4 regions of the Streptomyces sp. NPDC001770 genome follow, and region 2 is predicted to be linked to each of the others. Evidence: riboswitches for the same ligand, from Rfam matches in the RefSeq annotation. Region 2 holds a riboswitch; each other region holds the start of a gene.
What was found. Region 2 has a riboswitch for cobalamin ahead of ACWCSV_RS20370 ((2Fe-2S) ferredoxin domain-containing protein). Riboswitches for the same ligand answer to the same signal wherever they lie in the genome.
Positions count from the first base shown of each region.

Region 1: linked by a shared signal. The riboswitch ahead of cobN (cobaltochelatase subunit CobN) and the one ahead of ACWCSV_RS20370 ((2Fe-2S) ferredoxin domain-containing protein) in region 2 are both predicted to bind cobalamin.
Region 3: linked by a shared signal. The riboswitch ahead of ACWCSV_RS17525 (CbtB domain-containing protein) and the one ahead of ACWCSV_RS20370 ((2Fe-2S) ferredoxin domain-containing protein) in region 2 are both predicted to bind cobalamin.
Region 4: linked by a shared signal. The riboswitch ahead of ACWCSV_RS17705 (ribonucleoside-diphosphate reductase subunit alpha) and the one ahead of ACWCSV_RS20370 ((2Fe-2S) ferredoxin domain-containing protein) in region 2 are both predicted to bind cobalamin.

Region 1 is NZ_JBSFFN010000008.1:17,895-23,329, reverse strand. Features, by position in the region: gene cobJ (precorrin-3B C(17)-methyltransferase) at 1-667, opposite strand, end outside; gene ACWCSV_RS09610 (precorrin-8X methylmutase) at 787-1,413, opposite strand; gene cobG (precorrin-3B synthase) at 1,522-2,844, opposite strand; cobalamin riboswitch at 2,938-3,085, shown strand; gene cobN (cobaltochelatase subunit CobN) at 3,118-5,435, shown strand, end outside.
Region 2 is NZ_JBSFFN010000022.1:26,185-31,619, reverse strand. Features, by position in the region: gene ACWCSV_RS20390 (amidase) at 1-715, shown strand, start outside; gene ACWCSV_RS20385 (FUSC family protein) at 875-2,464, opposite strand; gene ACWCSV_RS20380 (TetR/AcrR family transcriptional regulator) at 2,616-3,203, shown strand; gene ACWCSV_RS20375 (glycosyltransferase) at 3,358-3,666, opposite strand; cobalamin riboswitch at 3,803-3,928, shown strand; gene ACWCSV_RS20370 ((2Fe-2S) ferredoxin domain-containing protein) at 4,036-4,407, shown strand; gene ACWCSV_RS20365 ((2Fe-2S)-binding protein) at 4,446-5,168, shown strand; gene ACWCSV_RS20360 (STAS domain-containing protein) at 5,431-5,435, shown strand, end outside.
Region 3 is NZ_JBSFFN010000017.1:127,936-133,370, forward strand. Features, by position in the region: gene ACWCSV_RS17510 (pirin family protein) at 1-569, opposite strand, end outside; gene ACWCSV_RS17515 (tetratricopeptide repeat protein) at 728-1,075, shown strand; gene ACWCSV_RS17520 (CbtA family protein) at 1,228-2,001, opposite strand; gene ACWCSV_RS17525 (CbtB domain-containing protein) at 2,024-2,239, opposite strand; adenosylcobalamin (AdoCbl) riboswitch at 2,243-2,389, opposite strand; gene ACWCSV_RS17530 (5-dehydro-4-deoxyglucarate dehydratase) at 3,191-4,144, shown strand; gene ACWCSV_RS17535 (glucarate dehydratase family protein) at 4,144-5,418, shown strand.
Region 4 is NZ_JBSFFN010000018.1:12,433-17,867, forward strand. Features, by position in the region: gene mctP (monocarboxylate uptake permease MctP) at 1-1,121, shown strand, start outside; gene ACWCSV_RS17695 (hypothetical protein) at 1,243-1,887, shown strand; gene ACWCSV_RS17700 (GNAT family N-acetyltransferase) at 1,943-2,455, shown strand; cobalamin riboswitch at 2,584-2,741, shown strand; gene ACWCSV_RS17705 (ribonucleoside-diphosphate reductase subunit alpha) at 2,887-5,298, shown strand; gene ACWCSV_RS17710 (ribonucleotide-diphosphate reductase subunit beta) at 5,298-5,435, shown strand, end outside.

The DNA.
Region 1 (5,435 bases), on a different contig from region 2:
CGATCCGGCTGGGCACCACGGCGACCGCGAAGTACGGCACCGAGCCGGGCTCCACCTCCGCGAGTGCGCCGGTGCGCTCCCCGGCCATCGTGGCGCGTTCGACGTACTGTGCCTCGGGCAGCCGCCCGGACGCCTCGAACGCGCGGCGCACCGCCGGGAAGGTCCGGCCGAGCTTCATCACCACGGCGGAGTCGGTCGACGCGAGACGGGCCGTCAGCTCCTCCTCCGGCAGGGTGCCGGGGAGGATGGTGAGGATCTCCTCACCCTCCACGAGCGGGGTGCCGAGCCGTGCGGCGGCGGCGTTCACCGAGGTCACCCCGGGGATGACTTCGGCGGGGTAACGGTCCGCCAGCCGCTTGTGCATGTGCATGTACGAGCCGTAGAAGAGCGGGTCGCCCTCGGCCAGGACGGCCACCGTGCGGCCCGCGTCGAGGTGGACGGCGAGCCGGGCCGCGGCCTCGGTGTAGAAGTCCTCCAGCGCACCCCGGTAGCCGCCCGGGTGGTCGGTGGTCTCCGTCGTGACCGGATAGACCAGCGGTTCCTCGATGTGGTCGGGCCGGATGTGCGCGGCGGCGATGGACCGGGCGATCGAGCGGCCGTGCCGGGCGCTGTGGAAGGCGATCACGTCCGCCTCGGCGATGGCCCGCACCGCGCGGACGGTCATCAGCTCCGGGTCGCCGGGGCCGAGGCCGACCCCGTAGAGCCGGCCCGTGCCGCCGGTCGTCGTGTCGTCGGGCGCGGGGGTGGAGGCGTGTGCGGCGTTCTCGTTCGCCGCGACGGTCCCGGTCACTCCTCCTCGCTCGCGAGGGCGTTGACGGCGGCCGCCGCCAGGGCGCTGCCGCCGCGACGGCCGCGCACCACGAGGTGCTGGACCCCGGAGACGTGCGCCGCGAGGGCCTCCTTGGACTCGGCCGCGCCGATGAAGCCGACCGGGACACCGATGACGGCGGCGGGCAGCGGGGCGCCCTCCTCGAGCATCTCCAGCAGCCGGAAGAGCGCGGTGGGCGCGTTGCCGATGGCGACGACCGAGCCCTCCAGCCGGTCCCGCCACAGCTCAAGGGCGGCGGCGCTGCGCGTGGTGCCCAGCTCGCGGGCCAGCCCGGGAACCGAGGGGTCGGAGAGGGTGCAGACGACCTCGTTCTCCGCGGGCAGCCGTTTGCGGGTGACTCCGCTGGCGACCATCGCCACGTCGCAGAGGATCGGGGCCCCGGCGCGGAGCGCGGCGCGGGCGTCGGCCACGGCGGTCGGGGAGAAGGCGAGGTCGCGTACGAGGTCGACCATGCCGCACGCGTGGATCATCCGGACCGCGACCTGGCTGACGTCGGCGGGCAGACCGGCGAGATCCGCCTCCGCGCGGATGGTGGCGAAGGACTGGCGGTAGATCGCCGGTCCGTCCTTCTCGTACTGATGCACAGTGCTGTCGCTTTCTTCGGTCGGGCACGGGCGGTCCTGTGCCGGGGCGTGGTCGGTTCGGTGGGTCGGGTGGGGCAGGTGGGACGCGTGTTCAGGGGCGCGGGCGGGTCAGGTACGGGTGTCCCGGGCCGCCGCCACCGCTGCGGCGAGCGCGGCCGGATCGTCCGGGACGGCCACCGGGGCGTCCCGCGACTCCCCCCGCACCCGCGCGATCCGGTGTCCCGCCGGGGTGGCGACGACGTCGATCCACTCCCCGTGGGGGTGGCCGCAGCGGCGTTCGCACCCGGACCAGTACACGGGCAGCCGCGCGCGTGGGGCGCGCGGTCCGAGCGCGGCCTCCGCCTCGGCCCGCACGTCGGCCAGCGACTTCGCGCAGCCGGGGCGCCCGACGCACGCGCCGACCCCGGCCCACGGAGATTCCGGCCCGGTCACCAGGCCGGCTTCGGCGAGTACGGCCAGGGCCTCCCGGGCGGCTTCGGCGGCCAGGTCCGGCACGACGACCCCGCGCCACGGGGTGCAGCGCAGCTCGCCGGAACCGAGGCGTTCCGCGGCCTCCACGAGCGTCCGCCACCGCGCGCCGGTCAGCCGCCCCATCGGTACCCCGGCGTGCAGCGCGACCGCGCCCCCGGGTCCGGTCACGGCCCCGGGCTCGGGGACCGCGGGGGTGGCAGGGCCGGGCGGTCCGTCGACGGTCAGTGGTACGAGCCCCGCGCGGCGGGCGGCCTCGGCGGGGAGGGCGGCGCGGGCGGCGTCGGGGAGGGCGGAGATCCGCCAGACGCCGGGGTCGGCCGCCAGGTCGAGGAAGGCCTCGGCGGCGAGCAGCGCGGCGCGCGGGGCCTCGTCGAAGGGGACGGGGAGGAGGGGGCCGCCGGGGCCGGTCCGGAGCAGCGCCCGGCCGCCGCCGACCGCGATCAGGGTGAGGTCGGCGCCCAGCGCGTCCACGTCACCCCGGCCGTCGTCGAGGGCGAAGAGGAAGCGGCCGGAGAGCGCGGCCGCCCGCTCGCTCCCGCAGAGCAAGGTGTCCAACCCGGTGAGCCAGGGGCGTATTTCGGGGCGTTTGGAGGTGTCGAGACCGGAGAGCGGGGAGGCGACGACGTTCCTGACGCGCTCGTGCCGCTCGGACGGCAACAGCCCCGCACGGCTCAGCAGTTCGGCGAGTTCGCCGCCGCACTCGGCTCCCAGCCCACGGAGTTGGAGGTTGCCGCGCGAGGTGAGGTGCAGTTCGCCGTCGCCGAGCCGCTCGGCCGCGGCCAGCAGGGTGCGTGCCTGAGCGGCGGTCAGCACCCCGCCGGGTATCCGTACGCGCGCCAGCGCACCGTCGTCCGCCCGGTGCAGCCGCAGCGTTCCCGGACAGGCGTCGCCGCCGGTCCGGGCGGTACCGGCGGCCGGGGAACCGGGCGAATCGGCGGTTGCGGACATGGCGGCGAGCATACCCACGTCCCCAGGAAGGTCACCGGAGCGCACATGTGACCTGTGCCGCCCCCCGGAGGCCCTCTGCCGTGGCGGAGACGCACACCCTAGGATGCTCACGGTGGACCATTCGGTCCGCCGACGCCAGACGGCGCCATGGGAGGAAGCCCGGTGAGATTCCGGCGCGGTCCCGCCACTGTGAGTACGTCCCGCTGACGCGGCCGTACGAGTCAGGAACTCCCGCCGTCCGACACCGCCCGGGGCGTGGACACCCCGAGGAAGGGCTGACTCGGCATGATCCTGCTCCTGTCGACCTCCGACACCGACCTGCTGAGCGCCCGCGCCTGCGAGGGCCCGGTCCGCTACCGCTACGCCAACCCCTCCCGGCTCCCGCTCGACCGGCTCCCGGCACTGCTCGACGGCGCCGGGCTCGTGGTGGTCCGCCTCCTCGGCGGGGTGCGTGCCTGGGAGGAGGGGCTCGACCAGGTCAGGGCCGCCGGCCTCCCGGTCGTCGTCCTCACCGGCGAGCAGGCTCCCGACGCCCAGCTGATGGCCGCGTCCACCGTCCCGATCGGCATCGCGGCCGAGGCCCACGCCTACCTCGCGCACGGCGGCCCGGAGAACCTCGGCCAGCTGGCCCGGTTCCTCTCCGACACCGTGCTGCTCACCGGCCACGGCTTCGAGCCGCCCGCCCCGGCCCCCGCCTGGGGCCCGCTGGAGCGGACCGCCCGCGAGCTTCCCGGGACCGCGCCCACGGTGGCGGTGCTCTACTACCGCGCCCACCACATGAGTGGCAACACCGCGTTCGTGGACGCGCTCTGCACTGCCGTGGAGGACGCCGGGGCCCGCGCGCTCCCGCTGTACGTGGCCTCGCTCCGTACCCCCGAACCCGGGCTGATCGACGCCCTGCGCGCGGCCGACGCGATCGTGACCACCGTCCTCGCGGCGGGCGGCACCCGTCCCGCCGAGGCGTCGGCGGGCGGCGACGACGAGTCCTGGGACGCGGGCGCCCTGACCGGGCTGGACGTACCGATCCTCCAGGCGCTCTGCCTGACCGGGTCGCGCGCCGCGTGGGAGGAGAACGACGAGGGCGTCTCCCCGCTGGACGCGGCCACCCAGATCGCGGTGCCGGAGTTCGACGGGCGCCTGATCACGGTGCCGTTCTCCTTCAAGGAGATCGACGCGGACGGCCTGCCCGCGTACGTCCCCGACCCCGAGCGCGCCGCCCGGGTCGCCGGGATCGCCGTCCGCCACGCCCGCCTGCGGCACATCCCGAACGCGGAGAAGCGGATCGCCCTGGTGCTCTCCGCGTACCCGACCAAGCACTCCCGCATCGGCAACGCGGTCGGCCTGGACACCCCCGCGAGCGCCGTCGCCCTGCTGCGCCGGCTGCGCGCCGAGGGGTACGACTTCGGGCCCGCGGACGGGATCCCGGGCCTGGTCTCCGGCGACGGCGACGAGCTGATCCACGCGCTGATCGAGGCGGGCGGCCACGACCAGGAGTGGCTGACCGAGGAGCAGCTGGCCGCCAACCCGGTCCGTATCCCGGCGGCCGACTACCGCCGCTGGTTCGCCACCCTCCCCGCCGAGCTGCGCACGGCGGTCGAGGAGCACTGGGGTCCGGCGCCCGGCGAGATGTTCGTGGACCGTTCGGCGAACCCGGAGGGCGACATCGTCCTCGCGGCGCTGCGGCGCGGCAATCTGCTGATCCTCATCCAGCCGCCGCGCGGCTTCGGTGAGAACCCGATCGCGATCTACCACGACCCCGACCTGCCGCCCTCGCACCACTACCTGGCCGCCTACCGCTGGATCGCCGCCACCGCCGAGGACGGCGGCTTCGGCGCCGACGCGATGATCCACCTCGGCAAGCACGGCAACCTGGAGTGGCTGCCCGGCAAGAACGCCGGGCTGTCCGCCGCCTGCGGACCGGACGCGGCCCTCGGCGACCTGCCGCTGGTCTACCCGTTCCTCGTCAACGACCCGGGCGAGGGCACCCAGGCCAAGCGCCGGGTGCACGCCACGCTCGTCGACCACCTGGTGCCGCCGATGGCCCGCGCCGACAGCTACGGCGACATCGCGCGCCTGGAACAACTCCTCGACGAGCACGCCCAGATCGCCGCGATGGACCCGGCGAAGCTGCCCGCGATCCGCGCCCAGATCTGGACGCTCATCCAGGCCGCGAAGCTCGACCACGACCTCGGGCTCGAAGACCGGCCCGAGGACGAGGGCTTCGACGAGTTCATCATGCATCTCGACGGCTGGCTCTGCGAGATCAAGGACGTCCAGATCCGCGACGGCCTGCACGTGCTGGGCAGTCCCCCGGCCGGGAACGACCGGGTCAACCTGGTCCTCGCGGTGCTTCGCGCCCGCCAGATCTGGGGCGGCACCGCGTCGCTCCCCGGGCTGCGCGAGGCGCTCGGCCTGGACGAGTCCGCCGCCACCCGCACCGCCGCCGACGAGATCGAGGAGCAGGCCCGCGCCCTGGTCCAGGCGATGGAGGACGCCGGATGGGACCCGTCCGCCGTCGCGGCCGTCGCCGCCGGCCTGGCGCCCGCCGTCGCCGACATCCTCGCCTTCGCCGCCACCGAGGTGGTGCCGCGCCTCGCCGCCAC
Region 2 (5,435 bases):
GACGGCTGCCGCCCGCCGCGGCCGTGAGGAAGGATGCGCCGGGCTCCGCATCGCCTACAGCCCGGATCTCGGCTATCTGGCGGTCGACCCGGCGGTACGCGCGGTGGCCGAGGAGGCGGTGTCCGTCTTCCGCGGGCTGGGCTGCACCGTGGAGCAGGTCGACCCCGGCTGGAGCGACCCCGCCGAGGCATTCCAGGCCGTCATCACCGCCGAGACCGACCTGACCGGCATGCGGCGCCTCGTCGGTCAGTACGGTGCCGCCATGTCCCCGCACCTCGTGGCCTGGATGACGCGCGACTGGACGGCGCGGGAACTCACCGACGCCAACATCGCGCGCAAGGCACTCACCAACCGCATGGCCGCGCTGATGTCCGAGTACGACCTCCTGATCACCCCCACGGCGGCCGTGCCCCCCTTCCCCGTCGGCGTGCACGGCCCCGAACGCATCGCCGGCCGCACCGTCGGCGACACCGCCTGGATCGGTTTCAATTACCCGGCCTCCCTCACCGGCGCCCCCGCGACCAGCGTCCCGGCGGGCCGCACCCCCGACGACCTGCCCGTGGGACTCCAGCTGATCGGACGCCATCTGGCGGACGGAACCGTGCTCCGCGCGGCAGCCGCGTACGAGAGGGCGCGTCCCTGGGCACACCGGCGGCCGGCGCTGTCGTCCTACGGAATCGGGAGCACCCCGGCGGTCGCGGCCCCCGCCCGCTGACCTGGCCGGGCCGGGTCCGCGGAAGGATCTGGCCGCCGCGGCTCAGCCGCGGCGGCAACGGGCAAGCAGGTGGTCGCCCTCTGCGGTGAGCAACCGCGGCAGGAGCCTACGCAACGCGGCAGCGTGCCGACGGACTCGCTCGAGCGTGACCCCGCCCGTTCAGGCCGTCTGCCGCGCCAGGCCGCCCCGCCAGGCCTGGCCGAGCACCGCGTACCCCTGGTCGGCGAGTTCGTGCTCGGCCGGGGCGAGGTCGGCGAGGCGCGGATCGTCCGCGACGGCCCGGTCCAGGACGCTGAGGTGGTGGATCAGTTCGTACTGGAGCTCCACACGGGCGCGGCGGCCCTCGGGAGCGAAGGACGCACCCTCGGCGGTGGTGCGCCGGACCTCGGCGATGGCGGTGGCGGCGCGTGCGGACTGGGCGCGGACGAGGCGGCGGGGGAACGTCCAGCTGGTGCCCCACGTGACCACTACGGCGGTCGCGGCGCCGATGAAGGTGTCGGTGAAACGGTCGGCGGTGATGGCGGCGACCCCGGCTCCGGCGCCCGGGCCGACGGCGAGCAGAGCCATGGGCGTGATGGCGACCAGGGCCAGGGCGTAGTTCAGGGGGAAGAGCAGGTACTGGCCGCTCATGCAGACGACCACCGCCACGACCGTCCACCACGGTCCGGGGTGCAGGCTGAAGACGCCCCAGACGACTCCGACGCCGAGGAGGGTGCCGACGGTGCGGTGGGCGGCGCGCCGGGTGGCGGCGACCCGGTCCATCCACTGGTTGATCACGATGGTGGCGGTCAGGATGGCCCAGTAGGGGTGCCCGATGCCGACGGCCAGGCTGAAGGCGCCGGCGATGCCCGCGGCCAGTCCCATCCGCCAGGCGGTGAACCACTCGACCGAGTTGCCGCGCAGGGCGTGACCGAGCAGGTAGCGCCATCCCGGCCTGCCGGGCGCGGCGCCGATGCCAGGGTCGGAGGCGGCCGGGGCGTCGGCGCCGAGGCGGTCCAGAACGGTCTCGGCGAGGGCCCGGTTGGTCTCCATCAGGTCGGAGGCGAGCGCCTGATGACGCTGCCCGCGCGTGGCCGGCCAGGCGGAGTGCAGAGTCAGCCGCGCCCCGTTGACCGCCTGGTAGGCGGTGTTCCGGCTCAGGCGCGCGGCCTGGCTGCCCGCCTCGGTCAGGCGGTACTCGGCCACGGCCCGGCGGGCGGCGGCGACCGCGCGCTCCTCGGGACCGCGCGGGGCGAAGAGCAGGGGGACCAGCAACAGGACCGAGGCGAGCAGGGCCGCGAAGGCGGTGACGCCGACCATCTGCCGGCCCACCGCCGGGTCGGCGCCGAAGTACGTACCCAGGACGGCGGCGTAGAACATCATCACCGGGCTCGGGCCACGGGTCAGCATGAAGGCGTAGTAGAGGACGGCGACCACCACGATGATCACGACGCTCGCCGGGACGATCGCCCAGCGGTACGGAGCGACGAGCACCCCCGCCGACATGGCGCCGGTCAGCGCGGCGGCCACCAGGAGGCTGTTGCGGACCCGTGCCCACAGGGGGCGGCCGGTCTCCCAGAACGGTGTCATGGCGCCCATGAGCGAGATCATTCCCAGCTTCGGTCCGAACGCCAGGCAGGCGGTCAGGACGGTCACCGAGGAGATGGCGGCGGACACCAGGTTCGGGGCGATCGAACCGGGGGTGTACCGGGGGGCGAAGAAATTCCAGGTCGCCGCTGCCGCCCGTCGCCATGGGGATGCCGAGGACACGGTGCTCCTTCGAGGGGTCGCGGCCGGGCCGCTTATATGAACAGACTCTTCATATAGTAGTTTGCGATGGAGGGCGGGTTCGACCGGGTGGAGGGTGAGACCTATGACAGTTCCTCCGGCCGGGCCGCGTCGGGGCCGCGGCAGAAGGCCGATGGCCGAGGTGCGCGCCGACGTGCTGGAGGCCGCTGCCCAGGTGCTGATGGCACACGGGGTCGCCGGCTTCACCGTCGAGAAGGTCGTCGCCGCCTCCGGCGTCAGCTCGGCGACGGTCTACCGGCACTGGCCCTCACGCGGTGCGCTGGCCCTGGACGGCTTCCGGCACGCCGTCGGGGACCAGGTCGCGCTCGACGACACCGGAGACGTCCGCGCGGACCTGACGCGGTTCATCACCGCGTTCATCCGACTCGCCGCCCAGCGGCCCGCCGGACCCGTCTTCGCCCAGCTCATCGGCGCCGCCCAGACGGACGCGGAACTCGCCGGGCAGTTCGAGCACCACTACTTCGGCCCACGCCGGCGCGAGGCGTTCGCCCTGCTGGAGAAGGCCAAGGACCGCGGACAGATCCGTGAGGACGCCGACCCCGGACTCCTGGTGGACCTCATCTGGGGCGCCTGCTACATCCGGCTGCTCCTGCCCCACCTCACCGACCAGCTCACCGAGGACTTCGCCCCCGCCGTCGTCGGCCAGGCCCTCGCCGGCCTCCTCCTCGGAGCCGCGGACGCCGGCGAGCCGGGCGGGTAGGGCGCGCCTTCCGGCCGGGTGCGGGGGACGGCTGCGCCGGGCCGGAGCCGCACCGGTCAGTGCCGCGCCGGCCGGGAGCCGTACCGGCCAGGGAGCCGCGTCGGGCCCGGACGTTCGCCGGGCGCGACGGCTCAGGAATGCCGGGCGGGACGACTCAGACGGCGACGACCGCGCCTTCACGCATCCATCCCCGGCCGTCCGCCGCCGCGTCGGTGGTGACCAGGACGTAGCCGTACTCGTTGTACGAAGCGCCCTCGCAGGTCGACGCACCGACGATGTCACCCGCGTACTTGGTCTTCACGACGGCGCTGTCCGGATTCGGGTTCTCGTACACCCCGGCGGTCGGCCACACGACCTTGTACTGGCAGCCGGCCCGGGCCGCTGCGCCGGGGGCGGTGGCGACCACTCCGGCGAAGCCGACCGCGGTGGCGAGGACGGTGGTGGCGATACGGGTCAGGCGCATGGTCGGTGGCACTCCTCCGGGGGCGACGATGTGTCAGGCGCATGATCATAGAGGCGGGTTGGGCACGGGTGTGCCCGCCCGTACCGGCCGGGCACGCCGGATGGGATGATGCTCGGTGACAGGGCGACGGCGGTCCGAGGAATCCGGTGCGAAACCGGAGCGGTCCCGCCACTGTGATCGGTGAGCGAATCCCGGCGTACCCCTGCCTCCGACGAGGGGCGGGAAGGGCGGGACGAGCGGCGACCCGAGAGCCAGGAGACTCACGCGGTCGCCTCCTCAACGAACGCCGGGGCGGATCTCCCCGGAGAGGGGTGGTTCGGCGTGCCCGCAAGGCCGGCCGAAGAGGCTCACGTACAGAAGACCAGGACCGTGCCCGGCAGGGGCGCGGCGGCCGGAGCGGTGCCCTGCCGGGTCGTCGTGTGCCGGGACTGCTGCTGCGGCAGCCGCAAGGTGACCGGAGTCGATCACGCGGCGCAGACGGACCGCCTGCGCGAGGAGGCCCCGGTGCGAATATCGGACTGCCTGGACGTCTGCGACCAGGCCAACGTCGTGGTCGTGCAGCCCTCCACCGAGGGCCGCGCCGCCGGGGCCAGGCCCGTCTGGCTGGGACTGGTCAACGATCCCGGCGCGACCGAGGACATCGCCTCCTGGGTACGTGCCGGAGGACCGGGCGTGGCCCCGCGCCCGGAGATCCTCGACCTCTACACCTTCGAACCTCCCGGTCGCCGGGGCCTCCGGTGAACGAGCAACGGGCAGGTCTTCGGACCCGCATGACGGGCATGGCCACGGCGACCGCCCTGAGCGAGTCGGTCACCGGACTCGGCCCGTTCTTCGCTCTGCGGATCCATCCGCGCGGCACGGAACCCGAAGGCCCCTGGCAGCCGATGTCCCGCCCGCTGCTCGAAGCGCGGGTCGCCGCGGTCGGAGACCGGCTGGCCGCGGCGGGCGGCAGGCCACCCGGCTCGGTGGAACCGCGCGTCGCGGCCTCCGTCGCGCATCTGGGGCTGGCCGCCCGGCTGATCTCCCCGGCCCTGGCCGCCGCGGTGCTGCACGACAGAGTCCTCGCCCCCGGCCTCACCGAGCTGCGCTGGCAGCCCGTGATCGGCGGACCGATCCCCCTCTCGCTGCCCGACAGGGCCGTCGGCGACAGCCCGGCGGGACCTCCGGAGCGCCTCGCCGGCGAACTGAGCACCCGCCTGCTGGACGGCCCGCTGCGCGAACTCGCCGAACTGATGGCGGAGTTCTCCGTATCCCGGCACATCCTGTGGGGGAACACCGCCTCGGCCCTCAACGGAGCAGCGACCATGATCGCGGCCTCCTGCCCGGAACTCGCCGACCGCACCCGCACCCTGACCTCGCTCCTCCTCGCAAGCCCGCCGCTGCGCTCCACCGCGACCACGGCCGGCGGCGGAGCCTTCAGGCGCCGCAGCTGCTGCCTCATCTACCGCGCCGCCCCCGACCGCAAGGGCCCCCTGTGCGGCGACTGCGTGCTGGCCCGCTGACGTGGTTCTCATGTACCAGCTCGGACATGGACGGAGCGCACGGTATCGACACCCCGGCATGACGACCGAGGATCCCCGCCGAGCGGTACGGAATCCGGGCGACCTGGAAGACCGAGGAGCCCGGGCCAGGCCTGGGAGTACGGCGGGGAACGCTGTAGTCACTTCCTCGCCGTCCACCGCTCGCGGTGGTTCATCCGGCCGGAGGGGAGGCCGGACGGACCTTGTGACCTCTCGTCACACATGCACCGGGCATACTTTCTTCATGGA
Region 3 (5,435 bases), on a different contig from region 2:
ATCGGGGTGTAGGCGGTGCCCGGCGAGGCCGCTCCGTCGAGTTCACCGAGGATCACCGTGGCGGTGAGGCCGGGGGCCGTCACCGTGGGGAGGTCGGCGTGGTGCTGGAAGTGGGGTTCGACGTGGCGGTGGGCCTCCGGAAGGGCCACCCACAGCTGGGCGCCGTGCAGAAACCGGGCGTGGCCCTTCGGGCTCTCCTCGGAGTGGCTGATGGCCCGGCCCGATGTCATCAGACCCAGCTCCCTGGGGCGTACGGTCCGGAGGCTTCCGAGGCTGTCGCGGTGGAGCACCTCGCCCTCGTGCAGCCAGCTCACGGTCTGCAGCCCCATGTGCGGGTGGGGCGGCACCTGCATGCCGGGTTCGTCCGCGATGTCGTCGGGGCCGTAGTGGTCGACGAAGGTCCAGGCGCCGATCATGCGGCGGCCGAGGTTGGGCAGCAGCCTGCGGACTTCGGTGGACTCACCGAGCCGTACGTGGCGCGGGGTGAGGAGTTCACGTACCGGTTCGGCGACGACGAAGCCCCGCCCTCCGCAGACGGACAGCGCGGCCTGGCGATCGAGGTTGCTCATGGTGGTCAACCTATTGCGCTCCGGCCGGGCTGGAGGGTCAGTGGCGCGATCGTCACCTCGGCGATTTAGTGGAATATTCAACCACCGGGGTACGTTGTCGCGATCACACGGGCGGGAGGCTCGAAAAGCCGCCCCGCCGGCGGCAGAGGAGGAACCACATGGACGAGAACTACTACGAGTTCGGCACGGCCGCCGACCGCTGGAACCGCGCGCAGTTCTTCTTCGACGCGAAGGAGTACCTCACCGCGGCGCGCATTCTCGGCGGGCTCGTGGACGAGGTCCCCGAGCAGGTTGCCCCGCGCCTGCTGCTCGCCCGCGCCTACTACCACTCGGCGCGGCTCGGGAAGGCCGAGGCGGAGCTGCGGGTCGTCCTGGAGCGGGATCCGGTCGAGGACTACGCGCGCCTGCTGCTGGGACGCACGCTGGAGCGCCAGGGCCGGCACGAGGAAGCCGGGCCGCACCTGCGGATGGCCGCCGCCCTGAACGGCGACTTCCCCACCGGCTGACGGGCCCGCTTCGCATCGGCGGCGACGCGGCGGCAACCGCGTCGGGCCCGCTGACATCGCGCCGGTTCGGCGACGGACGTACTACGGCGACATGTGCGGCCGGAGAGATCTCCGGCCGCACACGTGCGCGGTGATTCAGTCGCGAGGTGGTGTCAGCCCACCACCCCGGCGGGCCGGGGAGCGCTGTCCCGGGAGGCCGCGCCCCGTCCCGGTGAGGGAAGCAGCAGGCGCTCGGTGAGGGCACCGAAGATCAGCCCGAAGCTCACCCACAGGGTTGCCTGGACCGCGAGGGTGGAGAGCCGGAACTCCCAGAGCAGGGTCGCCGGGAAGTCCGCGCCCACCTCGTCGAACGACGGCAGGAACACGTACGCGAGTCCGATCAGCAGGACGTATCCGGCGGACACGGCGACGGTCGCGTTCCAGTTGCCGAGGCGCGGTGCGAGCCGCCTCCCGGCGATGACGGCGGCGACGGCGAGCAGGACGCTGAGCGCCACCATGAGGAAGAAGAGCCCCGTACGTTGGCCGATGGTGTCCGGGTTGCCGACGGCCGGCGGGTTGGCCGGGTACTTGAGGAACGGTACGAGGTACACGGTCAGCAGCGCCGCCCCGGCGACCAGGGCCGCGGTGGCCCGTGGGCCGAAGTTCCCGATGCGGCCGAGGGCGTAGCAGAAGACGAGTGCCGCGATGCCGCCGACGGCGACACCGAAGACGAGGACGCCGGTGGCGAGACCTCCGGTGGCCTGCATCGTCCGGCTGACCAGCTCCTCGCCTCCGTGATGGTCGTGGTTGTGGGCCTCTTCCAGGGCGATGGACGCGTCCACCCGGGACTCGCCGAGGAAGTAGGCGACGAGGAGTGCCGCGACGCCCGCGAGCAGGCCCGCGAGCATGCCGCGGACCAGGAGCGCTCGAACGGATATGGAATTCATGAGAGTTCGGTTCCCCTGAGGTCTAGTGGCAGGGGAAGCCGAGAAGGTGACGGCCGTCGTGGACCCACTCGTGAACGGCCTCGCCGGAGATGAGCGAGGTGGCGCCCTGCTCGGCGCCGACGAAGTACAGCAGGACGAGCATGAGAATGCCGAAGAAGACCGCCCACGGGGCGATCGCCTTCAGCGATATGGGGGTGACGGCGGGTACGCCGGTCGCGGGTGCGGCAATGTGTGCCATGGCAGAACCTCCTGAGGGAACACGCGTCCCGATCGTGGTGCCTGAGACGACGGTGCTGGGTCTGACTTCCCGCAGGTACGGGTTCACAGTGGCGCGACCGTGCCGGATTCTCACCGGACTTCCGTTGCGCCGTCGTCATGCTGGTCAGACCATAGCGCCTGTGTTCGGGCGCCGCCATGGGGCATTGCTTCGCCCTCTCCTCAACACGCTTGCTGTGAGCAGATGTTGAGGATGAATGAACTTCCACATCGATCCTGCGGGTGACATTCGCCTCACCTGCGACCCTGCCGGCCGACTCGGCTCGCCCTCCCCGTCGCAGGCCCCTCTCGCCGGGCGCCGCGACTCCGGCCCCGCCGCCCGGCCGGACCGGCGGACCGGCGAACCAGCGGACCGGTGGACCGGTGACTCCAGCCGCCTCTGGCCAACAAGGGGTGTGCGGCCCGGTCGCGGTCGATCCGGGCCCCAGCCGCATCCATTCGACCCGCGCCCGGCCCCGCCCAATCGTGCATGGTCACGCACAGTTGTGCAGCCGGCGGAACGATCGCAAGACTTTCGCACACGTGCTCAACGTCCGGTATCCCTCACCCTCACCCGCATCATGGCCAAAAATCACTTACAGGATCCACACTCGAACAGCAGCCCTCGCGGCGAACCCGCAGGACCTCACCCCGCCCCTCGCGGGCGACGCCCAATGAGCAACCTGCGCCATCACCCCAGTTCAAGCTGCGTTCACACAGACATTCCCCCCTCTCACAGTCGACGGCTCGACAGTCCCGGACCTCTGGCCGAAGGCCACGCTCCCCACTGTCACACGTAGATCGTTTCGGGCCCACCTGCCTGAAACCGACCCATGCATGGCCCTTGACCCCGGCGCGCGGTGGCGCCTACTTTCCGTGCAGCGATTCGCCATATTGACCAACGTTCATACATATGAACTCGGAAGGGTGCTCCATGCTCGAGGGTGTTCTGTTCTTTCCCGTGACTCCGTTCGCTCCGGACGATTCGGTGGATACCGCGAAGCTGGCGGAACACGTACGGAGCGGAGTCCGCGCCGGGGCGGGCGGGGTGTTCGTCGCCTGCGGCACAGGGGAGTTCCACGCGCTCGGTGTGGAGGAGTTCGCCTCGGCGGTGCGGACGGCGGTGGAAGCGACGGACGGTCGGGTGCCGGTCTTCGCGGGGGCGGGCGGTTCGCTGCCTCTGGCCCGGCAGTACGCGTGGGCCGCGGAGGAGGCCGGGGCCGACGGGCTGCTGCTGATGCCTCCGTACCTGGTGACGGGAGAGCCTGCCGGACTGGTCGCCTATGTGCGCCAGGTGGTCGCGGCCGGCTCGCTGCCGGTGATCGTCTACCAGCGGGGCACCGCTCGGTTCGACGTTCCCTCGGCTCTCGAAGTGGCCCGGATGCCCCAGGTCGTGGGCCTCAAGGACGGTACCGGTGATCTCTCCCTGCTGTCCCGGATCGTGACCGCCGTCCGCGCGGACGGCGAGTGCGGCGGCGCGGAGTTCCAGTTCTTCAACGGGATGCCCACCGCGGAGAGCACCGTGCTCGCCTGTCGCGGCATCGGGGTCGAGCTGTACTCGTCCGCGGTGTTCTGCTTCGCGCCGGAGATCGCCCTCGCCTTCCACCGGGCCGTCACCTCCGGGGACGACGCCACCGTCCAGCAGCTCCTGGGCGGCTTCTTCCATCCTCTGATCGCTCTGCGCGAGAAAGTCCCCGGTTACTCGGTCGCCCTGGTCAAGGCTGCGGTCCGGCAAGGAGGCCTCGACGTCGGCGGGGTACGCCCGCCGCTGACCGATCCCACGCCCGGGCACCTCGCGGAACTGGAACGGATCGTCGCGCAGGGCCGCGCTCTGGTGACGACCGGGGCCGTCAGCGGCGCCGGTGCCGTTGCCGTGGATGTGCTGTGATGAGCGACAGCCTGCGGATCACCCGCATCGGGATCACCCCCGTGGCGTTCAAGGACCCGGCCCTCCTCAACGCGGTCGGCGTCCACGAGCCGTACGCGCTCCGCGCCGTCGTGGAGGTCCACACCGACCAGGGCGTGTCCGGGCTGGGCGAGACCTACGCCGACGAGGGTCATCTGCGCCGGCTGCGTGCGGCCGCCGACGCGATCACTGGCATGGACGTCCACGCCACCGGTCCGATGCGCCGGCGGATCGCCGAGGTGATCGGCAGCGACTCCGGAAGCGACGGCCACGGCCTTACGGGCATGATCACCACCAGCAGCACGGTGGACCGGGTCTTCTCCCCCTTCGAGGTGGCCTGCCTGGACATCCGGGGCCGGGCCGTCGGCCGCCCGGTGAGCGATCTGCTCGGCGGCGCGGTTCGCGACCACGTTCCTTTCAGCGCCTATCTGTTCTACAAGTGGGAGACGCACCCGGGTCACGAGCCCGACGGCTGGGGCGCCGCCCTGGATCCCGGGGGGATCGTGGCGCAGGCCCGGCGCATGGTCGACGAGTACGGCTTCACCGCCATCAAGCTCAAGGGCGGGGTCATGCCGCCGGATCAAGAGGTCGAGGCGGTCCTGGCGCTGCGCGAGGCGTTCCCCACCACCCCGCTGCGCCTGGACCCCAACGCGGCCTGGACCGTGGAGACTTCGCTGAAGGTGGCGCGCGACCTGGAAGGCGTTCTGGAGTATCTGGAGGACCCCACTCCGGGGCAGGAGGGCATGGCCCGGGTCGCCCGCGAGGCCTCGATGCCGCTGGCCACCAACATGTGCGTGGTCGCCTTCGACGAACTGCACTCCTCGGTGCGCCAGGACGCGGTGCAGGTGGTGCTCTCCGACCACCACTACTGGGGCGGTCTGGAACGCTCGAAGCTGCTGGCCGGGATCTGCGACACCTTCGGCATGGGCCTGTCCATGCACTCCAATTCCCATCTCGGCATCAGCCTGGCCGCGATGACCCACCTGGCTTCCGCCACGGAGAACCTCTCCTACGCCTGCGACACCCACTGGCCGTGGAAGGACCCGGCGGAGGACGTCATCGTCCCCGGAGCCCTCGGTTTCCGCGCCGGTTCCGTCGCCGTGCCCCGCACCCCGGGCCTGGGGGTGGAGCTGGACCGGGACGCGCTGGCCAGGCTGCACGAGCAGTACCTGCGCTGCGGCCTGCGCAACCGGGACGACACCGGCTACATGCGCAGGCTGGACCCGTCGTACGAGAACAAGTCACCGCGCTGGTGATCCGGGGCGCGTGCGGG
Region 4 (5,435 bases), on a different contig from region 2:
ACCTCCCGCTGCTGATCGCGTTCGCGGTGCTCGCCGCGTACACCTACTCCTCGGGCCTGCGCGCGCCCGCGCTGATCGCGTTCGTCAAGGACGGGCTGATCTACCTGGTCATCGCGGTGGCGATCATCTACATCCCGATCAAGCTGGGCGGCTTCGACGACATCTTCGCCGGGGCGAGCGCGAAGTTCTCCGCGGCCAACGAGGCGGCGGGCAAGCCGGTGGCCGGGGTGGTACCCGGGGTGAACGGGCAATGGGGTTACGCCACGCTGGCGTTGGGCTCCGCGCTGGCGCTCTTCATGTACCCGCACTCGATCACGGCGACGCTCTCCAGCCGCAGCCGTGAGGTGATCCGCCGCAACACCACCATCCTGCCGCTGTACTCGCTGATGCTCGGGCTGCTGGCCCTGCTCGGCTTCATGGCCATCGCGGCCGGGGTCAAGGTCAGCAACGGCCAGCTGGCCATCCCGCAGCTCTTCGAGAACATGTTCCCGGACTGGTTCGCCGGTGTGGCCTTCGCCGCCATCGGGATCGGCGCGCTGGTGCCCGCGGCCATCATGTCCATCGCCGCCGCGAACCTCTTCACCCGGAACATCTACAAGGAGTTCCTGAAACCGGACGCGACGCCCGAGCAGGAGACCAAGGTCTCCAAGCTGGTCTCGCTCCTGGTGAAGGTCGGCGCACTGGTCTTCGTGCTCACCATGGACAAGACGGTGGCCATCAACTTCCAGCTGCTGGGCGGGATCTGGATCCTCCAGACGATGCCGTCGCTGGTCGGCGGCCTCTTCACCCGGTGGTTCCACCGCTGGGCGCTCATCGCGGGCTGGGCGGTCGGCATGCTGTACGGCACCCTCGCCGCGTACGGCGTGGCCTCCCCGACCCAGAAGCACTTCGGCGGCTCGTCGAAGGAGATCCCGGGCATCGGCGAGATCGGCTACATCGGTCTCACCGCGTTCGTGCTGAACGTCGTGGTCGTGGTCGTGGTGACCTTCGTCCTCAACGCGCTCAAGGCCCCGGCGGGCATCGACGAGACCTCGCCGGAGGACTACACCGCGGACGTCGGCGACAAGGGCGTGCAGGCGGAGCTGCCGCCGGCCGTCGTGGGGGCGCCGGGCGGCCACTGACCCGGACCCGCCTGCCGAACCGTCCGCCGGGCCGTCGCGTCCTCCCCCAGTGGGAGGGGCGGCGGCCCGGCGGCGTACCCGCCCCGCGACCGGACCGCCCCCCGTACGTAAGGATGTGCTCATGACATCTCGCACCCGGCTGCGCGGCCTCTGGCCCGCTCTGCTGGTCCTCACCCTCGCCGGCTGCGGCACCGAGCACGCCGGCGCGGGCGGCGCGTCCCCCGCCGCGGACGTACCGGACCACGCCGAACTGGAGGCGCGGGCGACGGCCCTCCAGACCCGCGCGGACCGCGTGTACGTCACCGAGGTGGCCGGATACACCCTGGCGACGCAGTCGGTGGGCGTGCTCGGCGACGACGGCTTCGGCAGCTCCTACACGGACAGGAAGGGGCACGTGATCCAACTCGGTGTGGAGCGCGCCGACCACTCCCCCGCCGACTGCGGCAAGAAGCCGGTGGCCGACGGCTCGGCCGGCTACACCGTCTGCGAGCGCGAGGGCGAGAGCTGGTACAGCGCGACCGCCCTCGGCCACGCCTACGCCCGCACCGAGGGCGGCGTCTCCGTGACGGTCAGCGCCGGACTCCCCGGCGTGGACCGCGCCACCCTGCGCGAGGCGGCCGAAGCCGCCCACCCGGCGGACGACGCCGAACTCGACAGGATCCTCCCGCCCCTCGGCCAGGCCCCCGGCTCGCAGCCGATCGAGCGTGGCGACCTCCCGCCGGAGGGCGACGGGGCCCCGAACAACGAGGTGGGCGTGAGCGGTTGATCCTTCTCACGGACCGGCCTGTCCGCCCGTCCGCGCGGCGCGCAGAATGGCGGTCATGGACCTGACGATCAGAAGGGCCGAGCCGGAGGAGTACGCGCTCCTCGGCGAGATAACGGCCCAGGCGTACCTCGGCGACGGCCTGTTGAGCGGGGGCGAGGACGACCCGTATCTCGCCAGGCTGCGGGACGTGCCCGGCCGGGCCGCCGTGGCCGAGGTGCTGGTGGCCGCGGACGACACCGGCACCGTGCTCGGCGGGGTGACCTACGCCCCGCCCGGCAGCCCCATGTGCGACGTCGCGGCGGCGGACGAGGCGGAGTTCCGGATGCTCGCGGTGGGCAGGGCGGGGCGCGGCCGGGGAGCCGGGGAAGCGCTCGTACGGGCGTGCGCCGCGCGGGCCCGGGCCACCGCCGGGGTCACCGGACTCGCCCTGTCGACCCAGCCCGCCATGTCCGGGGCACACCGGATCTACCACCGGCTCGGCTTCACGCGCACCCCGGAACGCGACTGGCGGCCGGTGCCGGGCCTGACACTGCTCACCTACCGGCTGGACCTGGGCAGCGGCGGCTGAGAGACCCCGGCCCTGGCCGCACCCCCGTCCGGAACCCTCTCCGCCCCACCCCGGACGGGCCGCGGCCACGCCCCCGAAGGCCCGCCGCGCCCTCCCGCGTACCGGAACACCGCCCCGCACCGCCACAACATGTGGGGCGTTCTCGCGGCCCGGCCACCACATGTATGCTCGTCTCGCTGTCGTCGCAGGGGAATCCGGTGCGAATCCGGAACTGTCCCGCAACGGTGTGAACCGCGCGTTTCGCGCACCTTCGAGTCCGGCTACCTGCCGACAGCGCGTCCGGCTCACCCGAACCGGACGCCCGTACGTCCGGGCCTCGCGGATGGGCCGGTGGACGCCGTGTGCGGTGCTGCCCGTCTCCAGGTGGCGCGCCCCGCGGCCCTCACCTCCTCCCCCCGCCGGTCCAGAGCCGAGCGAGGGAGAGCACCACCGTGACCATCGCGCCCGCCGATCCGGCGTCCGTGCCCGCAGCCAGCGCAGCGACCGAGCCCGTCGACGGCCCCGGGACCGCGCTGCTGCGCACCCTGACCGCCCTCACCGCGGACCTGCCGGACACCGACCCGGGGAGGGTCGCCGCCGCCGCGCTGCGCGGCCGCAGCGCGCACGCCGACGAGGCGGAGCTGCTGACCCTGGCCACCGAGTCGGCCGCCGGCCTGATCGCGGAGGACCCCGCCTACTCGCGGCTCGCCGCCCGGCTCCTCACCCGCACCATCGCCGCCGAGGCGGCCGGTGAGGGCGCGGTGTCGTTCTCCGCGTCGGTCGCCGTCGGCCACCGCGAGGGCCTGATCGCGGACCGTACGGCAGCGTTCGTGACGCTGCACGCCGAGCGGCTGGACGCGCTGGTCGAGGAAGCCCTCACGGACGGCGCCGACGACCGGTTCGGCTACTTCGGCCTGCGCACCCTCTACAGCCGCTACCTGCTGCGCCACCCGCTCACCCGTCAGGTGGTGGAGATCCCGCAGCACTTCATGCTGCGGGTCGCGGCCGGGCTCGCCGAGGACGACTCGGCGCGCGCGGTGGACGAGGTCGCGGCGCTCTACGGGCTGATGAGCCGGCTGGACTACCTGCCCTCCTCCCCCACGCTCTTCAACTCGGGCACCCGCCACCCGCAGATGTCCTCCTGCTATCTGCTGGACTCCCCGCTGGACGAGCTGGACTCGATCTACGGCCGTTACCACGAGGTGGCGCGGCTCTCGAAGCACGCGGGCGGCATCGGTCTGTCGTTCTCGCGCATCCGCTCGCGCGGTTCGCTGATCCGGGGCACCAACGGGCTCTCCAACGGCATCGTGCCGTTCATGAAGACGCTGGACGCCTCCGTCGCGGCCGTCAACCAGGGCGGCCGGCGCAAGGGCGCCGCCGCGGTCTACCTGGAGACCTGGCACGCGGACATCGAGGAGTTCCTGGAGCTGCGGGACAACACCGGTGAGGACCAGCGGCGTACGCACAACCTGAACCTGGCGCACTGGATTCCCGACGAGTTCATGCGCCGGGTCGACGCCGACTCCAGCTGGTCGCTCTTCTCGCCCGCGGACGTGCCCGAGCTGGTCGACCTGTGGGGCGACGCCTTCGACGCCGCCTACCGGGCCGCCGAGGCGAAGGGCCTGGCCCGCCGGACGATCCCCGCGCGCGAGCTGTACGGCCGGATGATGCGCACCCTGGCGCAGACCGGCCAGGGCTGGATGACGTTCAAGGACGCCTCCAACCGCACCGCGAACCAGACCGCCGAGCCGGGCAGGGTCGTGCACTCCTCGAACCTCTGCACGGAGATCCTGGAGGTCACCGACGACGGCGAGACCGCCGTCTGCAACCTCGGCTCGGTCAACCTGGGTGCCTTCGTGGCGGACGGGACGATCGACTGGGAGCGGCTGGACGCCACCGTGCGCACGGCCGTGACCTTCCTGGACCGGGTCGTCGACATCAACTTCTACCCGACCGGGCAGTCCGGCCGGTCCAACGCCCGCTGGCGGCCGGTGGGTCTGGGCGCGATGGGTCTCCAGGACGTCTTCTTCCAGCTGCGGCTGCCGTTCGACTCCGCCGAGGCCCGCGAGCTCTCCACCCGCATCTCGGAGCGGATCATGCTCGCCGCGTACGAGGCCTCCTGCGACCTCGCCGAGAAGTCCGGGCCGCTGCCCGCGTGGAGCGAGACCCGGGCCGCGCGCGGGGTGCTGCACCCGGACCACTACGACACGGCGCCGGCCTGGCCGGAGCGGTGGGAGGCGCTGCGCGCCCGGATCGCGAAGACCGGGATGCGCAACTCGCTGCTGCTCGCCATCGCGCCGACCGCCACCATCGCCTCGATCGCCGGGGTGTACGAGTGCATCGAGCCGCAGGTCTCCAACCTCTTCAAGCGCGAGACGCTCAGCGGTGAGTTCCTCCAGGTCAACGCGTATCTCGTGGACGAGCTGAAGCTGCTCGGCGTGTGGGACGCGCGGACCCGTGAGGCGCTGCGCGACGCGAGCGGCTCGGTGCAGGGCTTCGGCTGGATCCCGGCGGACGTGCGCGCGCTGTACCGCACGGCGTGGGAGATCCCGCAGCGCGGCCTGATCGACATGGCGGCGGCCCGTACGCCGTACCTCGACCAGAGCCAGTCGCTCAACCTGTTCCTGGAGACGCCGACCATCGGGAAGCTCTCCTCGATGTACGCGTACGCCTGGAAGCAGGGGCTGAAGACGACGTACTACCTGCGTTCGCGCCCGGCGACCCGGATCGCCCGCGCCGCCTCCGGTACCGCGAAGGCCGCCGCCCCCGTCCCCGCCACCGTCCCCGTGCAGCAGGCGTACTCCGACGCGGAGGCCCTCGCCTGCTCCCTCGAAAACCCCGAGTCCTGCGAGGCCTGCCAGTAATGAGCACCACCGACCCCAGCAACGAGAAGAACCTGCTCGACCCGGGCTTCGAGCTGACCCTGCGCCCCATGCGCTACCCGGACTTCTACGAGCGCTACCGGGACGCGATCAAGAACACCTGGACCGTGGAGGAGGTC